3 regions of the Paenarthrobacter sp. AMU7 genome follow, and region 3 is predicted to be linked to each of the others. Evidence: predicted binding sites of a transcription regulator. Region 3 holds the regulator's gene; each other region holds the start of a gene.
The links. Region 3 encodes Rex, which represses fermentation and respiration genes when NADH is low (regulators of the CRP and FNR family bind a similar motif). Its sites were predicted from a motif close to CTTGTGAANNNNTTCACAAG; they were not measured.
Positions count from the first base shown of each region.

Region 1: the regulator Rex is predicted to act here: its motif matches at 2,795-2,814, upstream of ABQM86_RS12540 (glyceraldehyde-3-phosphate dehydrogenase).
Region 2: the regulator Rex is predicted to act here: its motif matches at 3,118-3,137, upstream of ABQM86_RS02760 (ALF repeat-containing protein).

Region 1 covers NZ_CP165735.1:2,725,589-2,731,391, forward strand. Annotated here, with positions in the region: gene ABQM86_RS12530 (HNH endonuclease family protein) at 1-686, opposite strand, end outside; gene ABQM86_RS12535 (hypothetical protein) at 804-1,013, opposite strand; gene ABQM86_RS12540 (glyceraldehyde-3-phosphate dehydrogenase) at 1,086-2,573, opposite strand; RNA gene rnpB (RNase P RNA component class A) at 2,837-3,229, opposite strand; gene ABQM86_RS12550 (YaaA family protein) at 3,288-4,052, shown strand; gene ABQM86_RS12555 (zinc ribbon domain-containing protein) at 4,079-4,816, opposite strand; gene ABQM86_RS12560 (Nif3-like dinuclear metal center hexameric protein) at 4,907-5,803, opposite strand, start outside.
Region 2 covers NZ_CP165735.1:553,775-559,577, forward strand. Annotated here, with positions in the region: gene ABQM86_RS02740 (3-hydroxybutyrate dehydrogenase) at 1-170, shown strand, start outside; gene ABQM86_RS02745 (winged helix-turn-helix transcriptional regulator) at 194-571, opposite strand; gene ABQM86_RS02750 (SDR family oxidoreductase) at 678-1,541, shown strand; gene ABQM86_RS02755 (amino acid permease) at 1,623-3,059, opposite strand; gene ABQM86_RS02760 (ALF repeat-containing protein) at 3,377-5,497, shown strand; gene ABQM86_RS02765 (IclR family transcriptional regulator) at 5,674-5,803, shown strand, end outside.
Region 3 covers NZ_CP165735.1:3,652,346-3,658,148, forward strand. Annotated here, with positions in the region: gene ABQM86_RS16760 (cytochrome c biogenesis CcdA family protein) at 1-108, opposite strand, end outside; gene ABQM86_RS16765 (TlpA disulfide reductase family protein) at 114-719, opposite strand; gene ABQM86_RS16770 (histidine phosphatase family protein) at 724-1,389, opposite strand; gene ABQM86_RS16775 (YceI family protein) at 1,597-2,148, shown strand; gene ABQM86_RS16780 (hypothetical protein) at 2,329-3,042, shown strand; gene ABQM86_RS16785 (hypothetical protein) at 3,304-4,050, shown strand; gene ABQM86_RS16790 (redox-sensing transcriptional repressor Rex) at 4,100-4,807, opposite strand; gene ABQM86_RS16795 (glutaredoxin family protein) at 4,880-5,134, opposite strand; gene ABQM86_RS16800 (HAD family hydrolase) at 5,301-5,803, shown strand, end outside.

The sequences.
Region 1 (5,803 bases), 930 kb from region 3:
CGGGCGACGTAGTGGCAGCGGAAGTTCTTGTTGGCCGGCAGCCACGTCGCAGCGTCACCCGCCCCTTTCTTGACGTTCGCAGGACCGTCGGCCGCAATCAGGTTCAAAGGATCGTTGGCGAAAGTCTGCCGCTGCTGAACGGTCAGCTGTTGTGCCCCTTTTTGCCATGCGTCCGCCAAGGCAACCACATGGTCGATTTGGACGGCCGCACTTGTTTCCTGCCCCCGCCTGAAAACCACCTGTGCCCCGGTGTAGGGTTCGTGGAAACTGCCACCGGCCACCTTGCAGGAAGATCCTTCTGTGAACTCGACAGCGGAAAGGTCACGCCGGAGGATGTCGTTCCTGGTGTCGCACCCGTTACGGTCGGCATCGGCCCAGGCCTGTCCGAAGGCCGCCCGGTCATAGTCTGATTTGGGGGCCCTGCCCTTGACCGGCAGCCGGTCCAAGGCATCGGCGGCCTTCTCGGCAGTCACCGCGGCGGCGCCGCGCACGGGTTTCATCCAGAGGGAGTTGTAAACGGGCGCTTCGCTGGGTCCTGCTACCCATGGATCTGCTGCGGAGAATTGGCCCGCGGTGAAAAACCAGGAAAGCGCCGCCACGATGGTTGCGGCAGCCAAGGCGAGAATCGTCCATGCTTGCCGGGATCTGCGGCGGGCGCGTTTGTAGGCAGACCAGGTGATACTCAAGGGACTCCGTCCAGTGGGGGCAGGCATGTCCTACGAGCGTAGGACAAGGCCCCGACAGAAAGAGCCGGTATCCACAGTGTGTAGGAGAAGTCACACCGTGGGGGCGGATCTCCGGGTTTATTGCTCGCGCAGCACGCGTTGGAGGTCCTCGGTTGCCAGCGCGAGGAGTGCCCGCAGTTGCTCCACCCGTTGGTCCGGGACGTCGCCGGAGGCGTTGGCCGCAACAGCCTGATCCAGGAGTTTTTGGGCTTGTTTGTGATTGGCTCGGGCTACGTCCAGTGCGTGTTCCAGTGCTGTTTCGTGCTCCAAAGTTGATTCATTTTCCATGAACCCATTTTGGTCAGGTTTCCCGGCTGATACCAGTGATTCAGCCGGGAAACCCGCGAATACTTACGGCTACTAGGCGCCGGCCGTTTCCAGAACGGCGATGGGAGCCACGACGTCGCGGGCAGGGAACGACGGCGGGTTGACGCCGGCCATTTCCTCCATGACACGGACAACCTGGCATGAGTAACCGAACTCGTTGTCGTACCAAACGTAAAGTACGAGGTTCTTGTCATTGGAGATCGTTGCCAGGCCGTCGACGATGCCTGCACGGCGCGAGCCGACGAAGTCCGTTGAGACAACATCGGGAGAATCGATGTAGTCGATCTGCTTCCGAAGATCGGAGTGCAAGGACATTTCGCGAAGGAAGTCGTTGACTTCGTCCCGGGTGGTGCCCTTTTCCAGGTTCAGGTTGAGGATGGCCATGGAAACATCCGGCGTGGGAACGCGGATGGCATTGCCGGTCAACTTGCCCTGAAGTTCCGGCAGAGCCTTGGCCACGGCCTTGGCGGCACCGGTTTCGGTGATGACCATGTTCAGCGCAGCGGAACGTCCGCGGCGATCGCCCTTGTGGAAGTTGTCAATAAGGTTCTGGTCGTTCGTGAACGAGTGCACTGTTTCCACGTGGCCGTGGATGATGCCGAACTTGTCATTGATGGCCTTGAGCACCGGTGTAATGGCGTTGGTGGTGCAGGAAGCAGCAGTGACGATCTTGTCATCGTCCGAGATGTCCTTGTGGTTGATGCCGTGGACGATGTTCTTGAGGTCGCCCTTGCCCGGAGCTGTGAGCAGGACGCGGGCAGCACCCTTGCTTTGCAGGTGCTGGGAGAGGCCCTCAGCGTCGCGCCAGCGGCCCGTGTTGTCGACTACCAGGGCGTCCTTGATTCCGTAGGCGGTGTAGTCCACCGTGGCGGGGTTGTCCGAGTAGATGACCTGGACCTGCACGCCGTTGGCAGTGATGGTGTTGGCTTCCTCGTCAACGCGGATGGTGCCCTCGAAGGAGCCGTGCACGGAGTCGCGGCGCAGCAGGCTCGCGCGCTTCACAAGATCATTCTCGGCGCCCTTGCGCACTACGATCGCACGGAGTCGAAGGCCGTGTCCGCCGCCGGCCTTTTCGATGAGGATGCGGGCCAGGAGACGGCCGATCCGGCCGAAGCCGTAAAGCACGACGTCGGTGCTGGTCCGGTCGTCAGCGCCGCGCTTGCCCACGATCTCGGCAAGTTCAGCGCGCAAGTACTCGTCCAGGGAGGCGCCATTGCCTTCTGCCCGGAACTTTTCGGTCAGGCGCGCGATGTCAATGGCTGCTGCGCCGAGTTCCAGCTCCGACAGGGCGTTCAGCAAGGGTGCGGTCTCTTCGAGCAGGAGCTCGTGGTTGCTCATCCGGCGGGCAAATCGGTGCGCCTTGAGGATGTTCATGGTGGACTTGTTGATCAGGCTGCGGCCATGGATGCTGGTGACCACGTTGTTTTCCCGGTACAGCCGGCCGATCACCGGAATCATGGCCTCGGCGAGAGCCTCCCGGCCCATCCACTTATCAAGACAAGAATCTGACGTCTGGCTCACAGAACTACCTTCCTTGGGTCAACCACATACGTCCTCGTATGCAGATGGCAGCGGCCGCCCGGAGTAGTCCTGCGGCACATGCGCCGGCGGGCTTCGGTCCACCCACAGCGCCTTGAACGAGAGCAAAGAAAATCCGCCGGCTGCGAACGCAGTCCCGGCGGCAGAACATCTACGTTCAGTAACCATTCTAGGGCGGAAGGAGGGGGCGTAGGCCGCCCAGGGGCGTGAAATCACTCACACGGCGCGTTTACGCGAGTCATAAATGGATGGGTCGACCGATACGCCGGGTTCTGTCATCCCCTACCGTTACCGGAAAGGGAGTGGCGGCCATCCATCTACGAACGCCGTTGCCGACGCCCTCCAGCAGCCTACCCGGACACTCGGGCGAGCAGCCCTCAAACGTGTCCTGTCTGGCCTTGCTCCGGGTGGGGTTTACCTAGCCTCCCCGGTCACCCAGGGAGCTGGTGGTCTCTTACACCACCGTTTCACCCTTACCTGCTGCTCCGCGATGAAAAACATCACGCAGCGCAGGCGGTCTGTTCTCTGTGGCACTGGCCTGCGGGTTACCCCGAGTGGGCGTTACCCACCACCCTGCTCTACGGAGCCCGGACGTTCCTCGAGCCACTTTCGTGACGCGCGACCGCCTGGTCGACCCATCCGCCGTCCAGTCTACCGGCGTTGGGACCGGCCAAAGTCCGGCGGTAATATCGACGGGTGCTGATTCTGCTGCCGCCTTCCGAAGGCAAGACCCCTGCCCCCAAAGGTCCCGTCATCGAGTGGGAGTCGCTGAGCTTTCCGGAGCTGAATCCTTACCGGGCAAAAGTGCTCGAGGCTTTGGGCACAGTGAGCGCACACGAGGACGCACTTTCCCTCCTGGGCGTCGGCGCCTCGTTGCGGGACGACGTCGAACGTAATACCCGGCTCCATACCGAACCGGCAGCCCCTGCGCACCAGGTGTATTCGGGCGTGCTTTACGACGCCCTGGGCTATAATAGCATGACGCCAACCCAGCGCCGTAAGGCCACTGAATCCATTCTGGTGGTGTCCGCCCTCTGGGGCGCCATCGGCTTTGGCGACCATGTGCCTGCCTACCGGCTGTCCATGGGAACGGCACTGCCCGACGTCGGACGCCTCGCCTCGTTCTGGAAGCCGCAGCTTAACGCCGCCCTCGCCTCACGTGCCGACGGCGAACTCATGGTGGATTGCCGCTCCAGCACCTATGCCGCTGCTTGGGCTCCCCCAGCCGCGCAGACGGTCAACGTCAACGTCTTCAATGAAGCCAACGGCAAGCGCACAGTGGTGAGCCACTTCGCCAAGCACACCCGCGGAGAATTGGCGCGGCACTTGATCACCCGGCGTGGCAAGGCGCCGGCAACCCCGGATCAACTCCTGAAGGCTGCCGGCGAAGTCTGGACGGCAGAACTCGTTGAGGGCACTTCCCGCAAGCCCCACGCGCTCAACATCATCCTGTCCAGCTGAGTTCGGGCCGGCTAGCTGAGGCCCTGTCAGTTCCAGTCTGCCGAACGGACCAAGATAACGCCTGAGTCCGGGCAGAACACGATGTCATCTTCCGCGGCGGCTTTGACTTCGGCGAGGTCTCCCGGGCTGAGCATCATGCCGGATCCCTCGGATTTGCCGTGGAACAGCCGGGCAGCGCCCACTCCCCTCTTGGCAATGGTCTTCTCGTATACGGCCAGGAGGCCGGCATCCAAAGCCTCCGCAAAAGCCGCGCGCTGGCCCCGCACCACCGTCTCTTCAGCAGCGATCTCTGCGATCGCCTCATCGAGTTCTGCCCGGATGCTGCCGAAGGATCCCTGGATGTCATCGACGATCACCTGCTGGGCAGCCTGGCGTTCGCGCAACGTATCCAAGCGTTCCAGGATCTCGAGCTCGACGTCTTCAAGGTCAGAGCGGCGCTTGTTCAGTGAGGCAATGTCGCTTTGGAGCGCCACCAGATCCTTGGACAGGCCGGTGCCGCTGTTGAGCCGGGTCTCGTCACGCTCAATGCGGGTGGCCACCTGCTCCACGTCGGCTTCCGCCCGGCGAAGTTCGGCCTCGGCGTCATGGACGGCAACTTTGGCTGCCCCCAGTTCGCCGTTGGCCACGTTCAGCGCATCCGTGAGGTCCGTGATCCGGGGATCCGTCTCCAGGACTTTCCGACGGCCGGCCAGCGACTTCAGCTTGGCATCCAGTCCCTGCAGTTCAAGCAATTTCAGTTGTTCTGCCGGTGCTGCTTTCGCCACGCTTACCTCCGCTTATCGATGCCGGGCCTGGAGATCAGTTCCGGCCGGACCGGCCCCATCCTGTTGAGACCGTCCGTATCCTTCTAGACTCTAGTCCCCGCCGGGAGTGAGTATGAAGTCCCAGGGATCGCTGTTGGTGCTGCTGACACGGATCTCGACGTCGTAGCCTTGGTCTGCGAGCACGTTGCCCAGCGCTTCTGCGGCGGCAGGGAGCCACAGCCACTCGCTGGCAAAGTGTGAAACGTCGATCAAATATGGCCGGCCATTGCTTGCACCCTCACGGGCTTCGGAGGCCGGGTGGTGGCGCATGTCAGCGGTCACGTATACGTCGGCATGGCTGGCACGAACGGCGTCGAACAAGCTGTCGCCGGCGCCCCCGCAGACGGCAACCCGCCGCACCAGCCCGTCCTTGTCACCGGCCACGCGGACGCCGCCGGCCACTGCAGGCAGCATTTCAAAGACCCTCGCCGCGAAATCACCGAGCGTGATGAGTTCCGGAAGGTCACCCACGCGGCCGATGCCCTCTTCAGGCAAGCCGTTGGCAGCCGGAGTCAGCGGCTCCACGTTTTCCAGTCCAAAGGCGTCAGCCAGGACGTCCGAGACTCCCCCGACTGCGGAGTCGCCGTTGGTGTGGACGGTCAGAAGGCCCGTTCCGGCCTCGATCAACCGGTGGACCGCCAAGCCCTTGGCAGAGGTGGCGGCCACGGAGTTCACCCCTTTAAGGAGCAGAGGGTGGTGGGTGATCAGCAGTCCGGCGCCCCACTCAATGGCTTCGTCGATGACAGCCAACGTGGGGTCTACTGCGAAGAGGACCTTGGTCACGGGGACGTTGGGGCGTCCCACCACCAAGCCAACTTCGTCCCAGTCCTCGGCCAGTGACTCGGGCCAGAGTTCTTCAACAGCAAGCAACACCTGGCCAAGCGTGGGGTCTCCGCCGGCGTCAACTGTTTCGTCCTCTTCAACTGCTTGGTCATCATCGACCGAATC
Region 2 (5,803 bases), 1.7 Mb from region 3:
GCATCCCCGAGGCCGAAGTCCTGGCAAAGGTGATGCTGACGGAGTCCGCGGTGAAGCGCCTGGTGGAGGTGGAAGAAGTTGCGTCGCTGGCCGCGTGGATGGCCTCCGACGACGCCGGCATGGTCACCGGGGCGAGCTACACCATGGACGGCGGCTGGTCGGCCCGGTAGGCCGCGTCCGCTGGTCAGCCGGGCTAACTTTGGCCGCCGATGATTTCCTCGGCATTGTCGTATGCCCAGGTCACCAGGGGGATAAGCAGTGCCGTGAGCTCGCGGCCGCGTTCAGTCAGGCTGTAATCCACGCGCGGCGGGATGACGGGTTGTGCATCGCGGCGTACAAGTCCGTCCCGTTCGAGCGTTTTCAGGGTTTGGGCCAGCATTTTTTCGCTGATGCCTTCAGCGCGTCGGCGCAGTTCGCTCCATCGCTGATCTCCCTCGGACAGCGAAAGCAGGACCAGCACTCCCCATTTGCTGGTGATGTGGTCCAGCACCGTTCGGCTGGGGCAGCCGGCAGGGAAGACACCGTCCGCGACGCCGGCCGGGAGGGGAGTCAAGAGGGTACCTACTTTCATGTCAGTACCTTACCTTAAAGTGCGTACTCTCTTTCGGGAAGTTATCTGCGGGAGGGGTGGTTGTGATCGATGACCGACCCATTAACTTCCTTGAAAGGAACCAGTCATGAGCATCGTCATTACCGGAGCAACAGGCCAGCTGGGCCGCCACGTCATAGAGGCCCTCCTTGAGCACAATGTCCCCGCTGACAGCATTGTTGCCACAGGGCGCTCCATCGAAAAGCTGTCCGGCTTTGTTGCCCGCGGCGTTCGCGCGGCTGCAATGGACTACGACGACCCCGCTTCGGTGGCCCAAGCGCTTAAGGGAGCCACCAAGGTCCTTCTTATTTCGGGAAGCGCCGTCGGTCAAAGGGTAGAGCAGCACCGCACGGTCATCGAGGCAGCAAAGGCCGAGGGCGTGGAACTTCTGGCCTACACCAGCATTGCCAACGCAGACACCACCCGCATGAAGCTGGCCGCAGAGCACCAGGCCACGGAATCCATCCTGAAGGAATCAGGCGTCCCCTTCGCCCTCCTTCGCAACAGCTGGTACATCGAGAACTACACCGACCAGTTGCCGGGAACGCTTGCCCAGGGAGCGCTTGCCGGCAGCGCCGGAAACGGCAAGGTCAGCGGTGCTTCCCGCGCAGACTATGCGCAGGCCGCAGCCGCGGTCCTGGTCGCGGAGCACCAAGCCGGGAAGATCTACGAATTGGGCGGGGACGAGGCCTTTACCTTGGACGAGTTGGCCGCGGAAATCAGCGCTGCATCAGGCAAATCAATCGAATACCGGGACCTCCCGGCAGACCAGTACGCCGATCTCCTGACGGGCGCAGGGGTACCCGAAGGCTTCGCGCAGATCCTGGCGGATACCGATCTGGGCATTGGCCGTGGCGATCTTTTGGTGACCACCGGTGATCTCCGGAAACTGATCGGGCGCCCGGCAACTGCCTTGTCCGAGGCCGTGCGCTCCGCAGCTGCTGCCATCTGAGCTTGACCCCCTCGCGGGGCGACAGTTAATGCCAATGTTCCGCGCGAACATTGGCATTAACTGTCGTTTGGGCGCAGTGAATCAGGCGGTTTCGTCCACCAGTTCTGCCCGGCGCAGGCCGCCACCGCGGACCCACAGTTTGTAAGCCACGAACAGCAGGACCAACCAGGTACCGCCGACATACAGGGCTACCCGGGTGTCCTCGAAAACGCCGAGGATGATGATGACCATCGCCATGAAGGCCATGGTCAGGATGGACGCAGCAGGCCACAGCGGAGAACCGAATTCCGACGCCGGCAGCCCCTTGCGCTTGATTTCCCGCTTCATGGCCACGTGCGACGCCAGGATCATCACCCAGACCCACACAGTGGCAAAGGTGGCGATCGATGCGATGAGCACAAAGACGTCTTCAGGAATCACGGCGTTCAGCACCACGCCAACCAGCAGGATGCAGCCCATCATCACCACGGTCATCCACGGAACGCCGTGCCGCGAGATCTTGCTGAAGCTCTTCGGTGCGTGACCCTGTTGAGCGAGGCCGAACAGGATGCGGCCGGCTCCGAAGATGTCGCTGTTGATAGCGGAGAGTGCGGCGGTAATGACTACGGCGTTGAGAATGTGCGGTGCGGCCGGGATGCCCAGGCCGTCGAAAATCTGCACGAACGGGCTGCCGCTGCTGCCGATCTCGTTCCACGGGAAGATACTCATCAGCACACCCAACGTCAGCACGTAGAAGAGCAGCACGCGGACCGGCACGGTATTAACGGCCTGCGGGATGACTTTCTTGGGGTTGGTGGCTTCGCCCGCGGTAATGCCGATGGTTTCGATCCCGCCAAAGGCAAACATCACCACGGCGAACGCGGCCAGGAGCCCCTCGAAGCCGTTCGGGAAGAAACCACCGTGGTTCACAAGGTTCCCCAGTCCCGGTGCCACACCGCCGCCGTCGCCCGTTTGGAAGCCGAACACCACAATCGCTGCACCGCCGGCGATCATGGCGATGATCGCCACCACCTTGATGAGCGAGAACCAGAACTCAAGTTCGCCGAACACCTTCACGCTGAGCAGGTTCATGGCGCCAAGGAACAGAATGATCGCGAGCACCCAGATCCATCTGTCCACCCGGGGGAACCAGAACCCCATATAGATGCTGAAGGCAGTGACGTCGGCGATGGCCACAATCGCCATCTCGAACACGTACGTCCACCCGGTCACGAATCCCGCGAACGGTCCCAGATACTTCGACGCGTACTGGCCGAAGGACCCGGACACGGGGTGTCGGACGGCCATTTCGCCGAGGGCGCGCATCACCATGAACACGGCCGCGCCGCCAATGATGTAGGCCAGCAGGACGGCCGGGCCGGCTTTCTGAATCGCAGAAGCAGAGCCGTAGAAGAGGCCCGTGCCGATTGCGGATCCGAGGGCCATGAAGCGGATATGGCGGACGTTCAGGCCTCGGCTGAGCGCCGTACCCGCGGCCTGGAGGACAGAGTTCTCCGCGGCCAGCTTGGTTTGTTGCATAGTAAAACCTTCTCGTCTTTGGGAGGGGATCGCTATCCAGCAGATCACTTTTGGGCCTCTTGTGATCGGACTCACGGGGGTTTGGTGTCTTTGATCGCAGACACTGCTTTGGCGGACAGGGCCGCTGTAACGGACGGGGCTGCTTTAACTGACGGGGCGGTTTTAACTGACGGGGCGGTTTTGGGAGGGTGGTCAAAGTCATAGTCTCCGTTCGGATATGATGACCGCGGACAGCTCATCAATACGGTCAGGCATCCCTCGCTTTCAGCCTCGCCCCCTTGAATTCAGCGCTGCCACCGCATCCTTATGGGGGACTCTTGATTTCTGTACTTCGTCACACTCGACGCCGTTGGGCCGCTGCCGTTGTTGCCGTTGTGACTGGCGCGTCTTTGCTCTTTGCATCCCCAGCGCAGGCGTACGACAATCCCGATTTTGAGGTTCCCAGCGCATCGCAGGCTCCTTTGCCGTATGTCCAGCGGGCCACTGACACGGCGGGCGTCCTTGAGCTGTGGAGGACGGGTGGCCCGGCCGCCCGGGCAGCAGCGGCGTCGGCCCTGGTGGGCGGCGCAGGTGCGGTCCAGGCATTCGTCGACGGCGGACAGGACGCCCCGCTGGCAGCGGACCGCAAGCAGTTGGTCACCGAGCTGACGGAGCGGGGGAGCGGGCATGTTCGCTCCGTCGCTCAGAAGATCCTTGCTACCGGTGATCCGGGCAAGATCGATGCCTTCCTCGCAGAAGGCTGGGCCGGAACTTGGCGGGGTGAACTCCGGACCGTGGCCACCTACTTCCTTCACTACGGCAACGTCCACGTTCAACGGGAAGCGTCCAAAAGCCTCGACGAAGGCGCAAAAGCCGTGGAGCAGTTCGTCCTGACCGGGTGGAGGGACAAGGCAAAGATGGCAGACCGCCAATCGGCATATGGCCTCATTGCTTCCGGGAATCCTGCCGTTTCTGTTGCTGCCAAGGCAGCGCTGGAAACCGACGACTCTGAGATCGTGGCTGATTTCCTGCGCTATGGGCAGTTCGTTGCAGGCGACCATCACGCTGAGGCGGCCGCCGTGACTGCGCTGCTCCAGCAGGTCAAGGACGACATCAAGGCCAACCCCGTCGGGGCCGCAGCAGTAGCTGACCGAGCGAAGACCGCCGTCGAACAGGCCAGGAGCGCCGCTGCGGCTGCACGGAAAGCAGACACGACACGTCTGAGTGTTGATCGTGATCTCCTCAGTGCCCAGGCTGTTCCGCGAAATGTCCTGGACAGCGCAAGCGTGGCTTCCGAGAAGCCGTTCAAGGAAGCCTTTGCAAAAGCCGCCAAGGAATTGCCCGGACTTCTGGTGACCCTCACCGCTCCCGGTGCCAACCTTGACGCACTGATCAAGGAGGCCCGGCAGGTCACCCTGGATCTCGCACTGGTCGGCACGCCTGAAGTGAAGAAGTCCGCCGCGACTGCCTTGTTGGGCGGGGATTCGGCCATCAAGGACTTCGTCACCACGGGCTACGGTGAGGCTGTCAGGTTGGACTCAAGCGGTGTATCTGCGTTCGGCGCGGACCGTCAGCGGGTCTATCAACTACTGGCCCAGGGCGGCAGCCACGTCAACAAAGCCGCGGATATTGCCTTGGGCTCTGCCAACCACGCAGATGTCCGCTATTTCCTTGAGTATGGTTTCGCTGCTGCGCAAGACCTGGACAACCGCATCCTTGCCTACGCCACCCTGGACAAGGGGGCGGAACGGCGGGCGGCTGCCACTGTGGCGCTGGAGGGCAACCGGGCTGACCTTCGGGCGTTCGCCGCCGCCGGGCAGTTTGCTGCTGCCAAGCGCGACGAAGCCACCGCCGCCCACGTTGCCTCGATCGACGCCATGATTGCCGAACTCGCCGGGTTGGCGGATAGGGCAGCGCTCGACGCCGGTACAGCGGCCGCCGCTGAGAAGGCCGCCGAAGCGGCTCGCCAAGCAGAGGCAGCGAAAGCCGCCGAAGCAGCCCGTGCGGCAGAGGCAGCCAGGGCCGCTGAGGCAGCCAGGACCGCCGCGGCGGCAGAGCAGGCGCGCGGGAAGCTTCCGTTGAACGTACCAAGGGCTGATTCTTCCGAACTGTTCGGAGCAGCTCCCACCGTGGTGCCATGGCCGCAGGCGCCAGTTCCCGCCGTCGCGCTTCCCGTCACAGGCGAGGCGCCGGACGGCGAGCCTGTTGATGCTGAACGTCCGGACATCACAGATGTCGATGTTCCGCCGGCTGCGACGTGGCCCAGCGAGTCGGCGTCGGAGGAGTCGTTGTCGCAAGAGGCGGCGGCTCCCTTGGCAGCTTCATCTGCCGGGCTGGGCGGTTGGACGATCGGCCTGATTGCGGCGCTGGTCCTCGCTGCTGCCGGTGCCATCACCTTCCTGCTCCGCAGGAAAGGTCCAGTGCCGGCGACGGCAACTGCCCCGGCCCCGAAGCCGTAGCCCGGGTCCTGCCCTAGCCCCGGCCAATGGCTGGGGCTAGCAGGAACTGTCTGGTACTCCAGACACCGGGCAAGCCTGACGGGTTGGCTGCTTAGCCCCCCAGGGTGCACGCTTGAGTACGGGATACCGGACAGTCGCATGTTCCGCTGGTCCCGAACCCTGAGCAGTGAGGAACCATGACAACGTCGCCAGTGGCACCAGGCAAGGCCACTTCCAAAGTCCCTGCCGCCGAGAATACCCTGCGGATCCTGAAGCTGCTGGCCTCGCGACGAGGCCCGATGGCGGCGTCAAACATCGCCACGGCAC
Region 3 (5,803 bases):
TGGCAGCACGCACGGCGAGAGGAAGGAGACCAGCCCAGCCAGCAACGCCACCGGCACAGCCAGCAGCAGCGATCCACTGAGGATCGTCTCGGCGAAGGGACTGTTCATGGGTGCTACTCCGCCACTGCGGAGGTGATGAGGGCCTTCAGGGTGCTCTTCTCGATCTCGCCGAGCACGCGGGAGGCAACCTTGCCATCCTTGTCCAGGACCAATGTTGTGGGCACCGCACCCGGCGGAACGATGCCGGACACGGACAGGAGAACAGCCCCGTCCTTGTCGTTGAAGCTCGGGTAGGTGATGTTGAAGGTTTTGTCGAAGGCCTCAGCGGTGGCTTGCTCGTCGCGCAGGTTGACGCCGAAGAACTGGACGCCCTGGTCCTTGAAGTCCTGGTGCAGGGCTTCAAGCTGGGGCGCCTCGATGCGGCAAGGTGCGCAGGCAGCAAACCAGAAGTTCAAGACCGTGACTTTGCCCTTGAGGTCCTCGGGCTTTACCGTCTCCCCGTTAAAGAGGGTGCCCTTGAGCGCCACTGGGGCGGCACGGTCCGCCTTCGCGAACTCTGTCACCGAACCATCGCCGGCTACGTAGTTCTTGTTGTCGCCTGCCTTGGCTTGCTTGGCGAGGGAATCTTCCTGGGCACACGCGGACAGGCCCATGGTCAGTCCCGCGAGGAGGACGCCACCGGCAGTCAGTACACCGCGACGTGAGAGGTTGTTGTCCATGCTTCTATGCCCCCGGGGTGCTCGCCGCGCCGGGGAGCAGGACGGCAGCAGGTTCGGTGTACTCAACGCGCACGATCTTGCCGTTCGCGTCCAATGTCAGGGACGTCAGGGAAGTGAGCGTGCATTCGCGCTTGCGGGGATCGTGTGCCAGCCGCCGTCCTTCAGCCGTCAAACGGGTTGACCAGATGGGGAGCTGATGGCTCACGAGGATGGCTTCGGCACCGTCGCCACCCAACTCAACCGCCTTGGCACGGGCGTCTTCAACGGCGGCCAGAACCCGGGCCGCCTGCTCTTTGTACGGCTCGCCCCAGGATGGCCGCAGCGGATTGCGGAAGTACAGCCAGTGCTTGGGCTTCAGGAATTCACTCTTGGTGGGGTGGAGCCCCTCAAAGTGGTTCTCGGCCTCGATAATCCGGGGCTCGGTGGTGATTTCCAGGTTCAGGGCCTCTGCAGTGGGCATGGCCGTTTCCTGGGCGCGGGTCAGCGGTGAGGCGACCAAGTGGACGATCTTGGCCCCCTGGCCGACACGTGCCACAAAGTGGTCGGCCAGCATACGGGCCATCTCCCGGCCACGCTCGGAGAGGTGGAATTCCGGCAGGCGACCATACAGGACGCCGTCGGGATTATGGACCTCGCCATGGCGAAGCAGGTGGACAGTTGCTTGGGGCATGTTTACCAGTTTCTCAAAGAAGCGGGGCGATCCGAAATCTTCTACCGCTAGTAGAACTCAAAGTTTTTCCGAAATGTTCCCCGGAGTTGGAATAAAAGATGCATATGCATGTTTATACTGGACACGAAGCTCGGTTGACGCTTCAAGCAATGAGCTCGACCCGGCAAGCACGCAGTAACAACCAATCGATATAGGAGCAACACCATGATGACTCTCCCCGCTTCCGTCACCACCGGCACCTGGACCCTCGACGCTTCCCACAGCGAGATCGGCTTCACTGTCCGCCACGCAGGCATCAGCAAGGTACGCGGCCAGTTCAAGGACGCTTCAGCCACCCTCGAAGTTGGCGAAACCCTGGCCGACTCCAAGGTCACCGCCACCATCCAGACCGCCAGCTTCGACTCCGGCGACGTCAACCGCGATGGCCACGTCAAGGGCGAAGACTTCTTCGACGTGGAGAAGTTCCCGGAGATCACGTTCGTGTCCCGTCACGTCAAGGCCAACGGCAACAGCTTCGACCTCGTGGGCGATCTCACAATCAAGGGCGTGACCAAGGAAGTATCCATCGAAACAGAATTCAACGGTGTCGCAGTGGATCCCTTCGGCAACACCCGCGCCGGCGTTTCCGGCGAAACCACCATCAGCCGCAAGGACTTCGGCCTCACCTGGAATGCCGTTCTCGAAGCCGGTGGCGTGTTGGTCAGCGACAAGGTTGTCATCAACCTGGAACTCGCTTTCATCGCACCGGCCGCCGCATAGGCCCTCTCTCCAGACGCGGATTCACCCCAACGGCGCCACCCACAGTCCCCGGCTGTGTGGGGGCGCCGTTTCGCATATCCTGAAGTCACCCCGCAATTGTTCGGCAAACAGCCTGTATTTACCTGCGAGTTGGCTCCGAAGTTCCTATGCAACCTTCAACCTGCGGTCTACAGTGATGCCATGAGTACCCCAGACGAAGCACCACAGCCACAGCAGCCCGGCTCCCAGCCTCCGCAGCCCGGCAATGTTCCTCCTGCGGGTTACCAGCCTCCGCAGGGCTACCAGCCACCCCAGGGTTACCAGCCGCCGTCGCAACCGGGACAATATTCACAGCCCGGCCCACCGCAGCCCGGCCCACCGCAGCCTGGCCCTGGACAGCCAGCCCAGGGGCAGCCTGGTTTCCACTTCGAAATGCCCACTGACGGGCCCCGCAACTTCAACGACGTCATGCCCCAGGGCGGATTCTCGGGAATGTTCAAGACCCAGGGCCTCCCCACCGAGCTGAAGGTTTCATACTTCATCTGGGTGATCTCCGGACTCCTTGGCCTGCTGTTCGGGCTGATCGGATTCTTCGCGATCATTGCCCTCTTCGCTTTCGCCCCTGGCGTTGCAGCCATCCTGCTGATCATCCTCATCCTCACCCTGGCGGTGGCAGCGGCACAGGTAGTCCTTGCGATGAAGATGAAGGAAGGCAAAGAGTGGGCCCGCCTCGCCCTCACCATCGTGGCCGGCATCTCCTTGCTCCTCACCATTTTCAGTGCGGCCAGTGCCGGCGGCTCCAGCACGGGCCTTGGCAGCAACTGGTTCGGCTTCCTCGTCAGCGCCGTAGCCGTAGTCCTGATGTGGCTTCCGAATTCCCAACTTTGGTTCAAGGCAGTCAAGGGCCACGCTTAGCGCTGACGCAACTGCCGTCGTCGTGCCTTATCGGCGCCAATACAGGCTGAAGGCCGCGGTAAATCCTGTCGGATTGCCGCGGCTTTCATCATGAAGGCGTAAGCCAACATGATGATTTTTGCCGTGAGCCGGAAATACCTGCGTGGGATCACCTGCAGGGTCAGACCCGGGAGGTACGGTGGAAGCAGAACCACGCTGGGGGCAGGGTCATTTTGCTGATCCCGGCGGCCGCACCAGCAGTCGAACAAGCAAAGGAATGCCATGAGCAACCCTCCCTACCCGCCGTCAAACCCGGGCGATGCCAACCAGCCCGAGCAGCCGGGCACCCAGCCCGCCGCTCCGCAGTACGGCCAGCAAAGCCCCGCCGCTCCGCAGTACGGCCAGCAAAGCCCCGCCGCTCCGCAGTATGGCCAGCAGAGCCCCGCCGCGCCGCAGTACGGCCAGCAGTCATCCCCGTACGGCCAGGCTCCCGGCGCTCCGCAGTACGGACAGGACACCAACTGGCCCAGCCAGCAGCCCGGTCCCACCGCTGTGCCGCCCATGGTTAACTACGCCTTCTGGATGATCGTTGCCGCCGGCATTCTTTCCGCTATCAGCTCGCTTCTGTTGGCCACCACTGGTGCTGATGCCTTCATCAGCGCCATGAACCAGCAGGCAAGCCAGCAGGGTACGGACCTCCCCGAAGGGTCCATGGAAGGCATGCGCGGTGTGATCGGCGTCAGCGCCGTCGTAGGCGCTGTTCTGGCCCTCGGTCTCTACGCCTTGGTCGCTTTCCCCGTCCGCAAGGGCAAGAACTGGGCACGGATCCTGGGCACCGTCTTCGCCGCCATCTCCGTCCTGGGCCTCACCGGCCTGTTCCAGTTCGGTGCCACCTACGGCATCCTGCAGCTCATCGTGATCCTGCTGGGAGTCGCGGCGATCGTCATGCTGTACCTGCCGGCGTCGGCCCCGTACTTCCGCAAGGCGCAGCCCTTCGGCAACCCGTACCAGAACCCGTACGGCCGCTAAACACCCAGAGTTCCAGACGCTTCAAACGCGGGCGCGGACCCGGCGAAGGCTAAACAGCCTGGCCCGGTGTCTGCGCCCGTTGTGCGTGGTACGCCAAAATCTGGAGTTCCGTGGCCATGTCCACCTTGCGGAGGTTCACGTGCGGAGGAACCTGCAACAGCACCGGCGCGAAGCTGAGGATGCTCCGGATCCCGGCGGCAATCACGCGGTCGCATACAGCCTGCGCTACGGTGGCGGGCAGGGCCAGCACCACCATGTTGGTGTGGGTCCGTTCAAGGACCCGCTCAAGCTCCGCGGAGTCGCTGACGCGAAGCCACCCTACTTCGTTGCCGATCACCATGGGGTCGGCGTCGAAGATGGCTACAACGTCGAAACCGCGGGACTCAAAGCCGCCATACCGGGCCAGGGCCTTGCCGAGGTTACCGGCGCCCACAATGGCAACTTTCCAGTCATGGGTCAGACCCAGGGCGGCGGCAATGTGGCGGCTCAAGTACTGGACTTCATAGCCGACACCGCGCGTCCCATACGAGCCCACATAGGAAAGATCCTTGCGCAGGGTGGACGAGCTGACACCTGAGGCTTCCGCCAATGCTTCGGACGAAACCCGCTCCACGCCTTCAGCCAACAGGGAGTTGAGCGCGCGCAAATAGAGCGTCATCCGGGCCACGGCCGCGGGCGGGATCTGCTTTGTGGCAGGTTCGTTGTCCCCGGTTGCAGCCTCCGGGGACGGTTCCAGCGCAGTCACGGTATTCTCCATTGCGTCGCTTTGTTGTTCCACTCTATGACCCCCGGGCGGACTCAACAAAAGCCATTACCAACGGGTAACCCCTCAGCCCTCCAGGACCTTCTTCAGGGTGCGGGTGAGACGTTCCTCGTCAATCTTCCAAAAATCGCGCTGGACGCCGTCCACCAGCACCACGGGAATCTCTTCCGCGAAGCGCTCCTGCAGTTGGGGGTCGTCGTCGATCAGCTGCTCCTTCCACTGCACGCCAAGACTTTTAGTGACACGCTCGACGGCGGCACGCGCCGCGGTGCACAGGTGGCAGTCAGCTTTGGTGAGGAGAACGACGTCGGGAATAGCCATATCTCAAAGGTACCGGCCAACCCTCTCTCACATCCCACGCCCTACCGGCCAACCCTCTCTCACATCCCGAGCCCTACCGGCCAACCCTCTCTCACATCCCGAGCCCTTCTGTGACGCCACCGTGCGCCCTCGAACGCGGACCGCGGCGATTGACTAGACTCAAGGCATGCCCGAGGAGAAGAACGCCGCCGTGGTCGCAGATGCCTTGGTGCAGAAGCCCATAGTGCAGAAGGACAACGTGCAGAAGCGCACGGGCGAGGCCGCCTTCTTCGACGTCGACAACACCTTGATGAAGGGCGCCAGCCTCTTCCATGTGGCCCGCAAGATGTACGAACGCAAGGCCTTCACATTGTCGCAAGCGGCCGGATTCGCCTGGAAGCAGTTCAAATTCGTCATGCGCGGCGAGAACATGGAAGACGTCCACTCGGTCCGCGACTCCGCGCTTACCCTTGCTGCCGGCATCACTGTGGATGACATCAAGGCCCTGGGTGAAGAGGTCTACGACGAAATGATCGAGTCGCGGATCTGGCCGGGGACCAAGGCCCTCGCGGAACAGCATCTCAGGGTTGGACGAAAGGTCTGGCTCGTCACGGCTACACCCATCGAGGTGGCCACGGTCATTTCCACCAGGCTCGGACTCACCGGCGCCCTTGGCACCGTGGGTGAAGT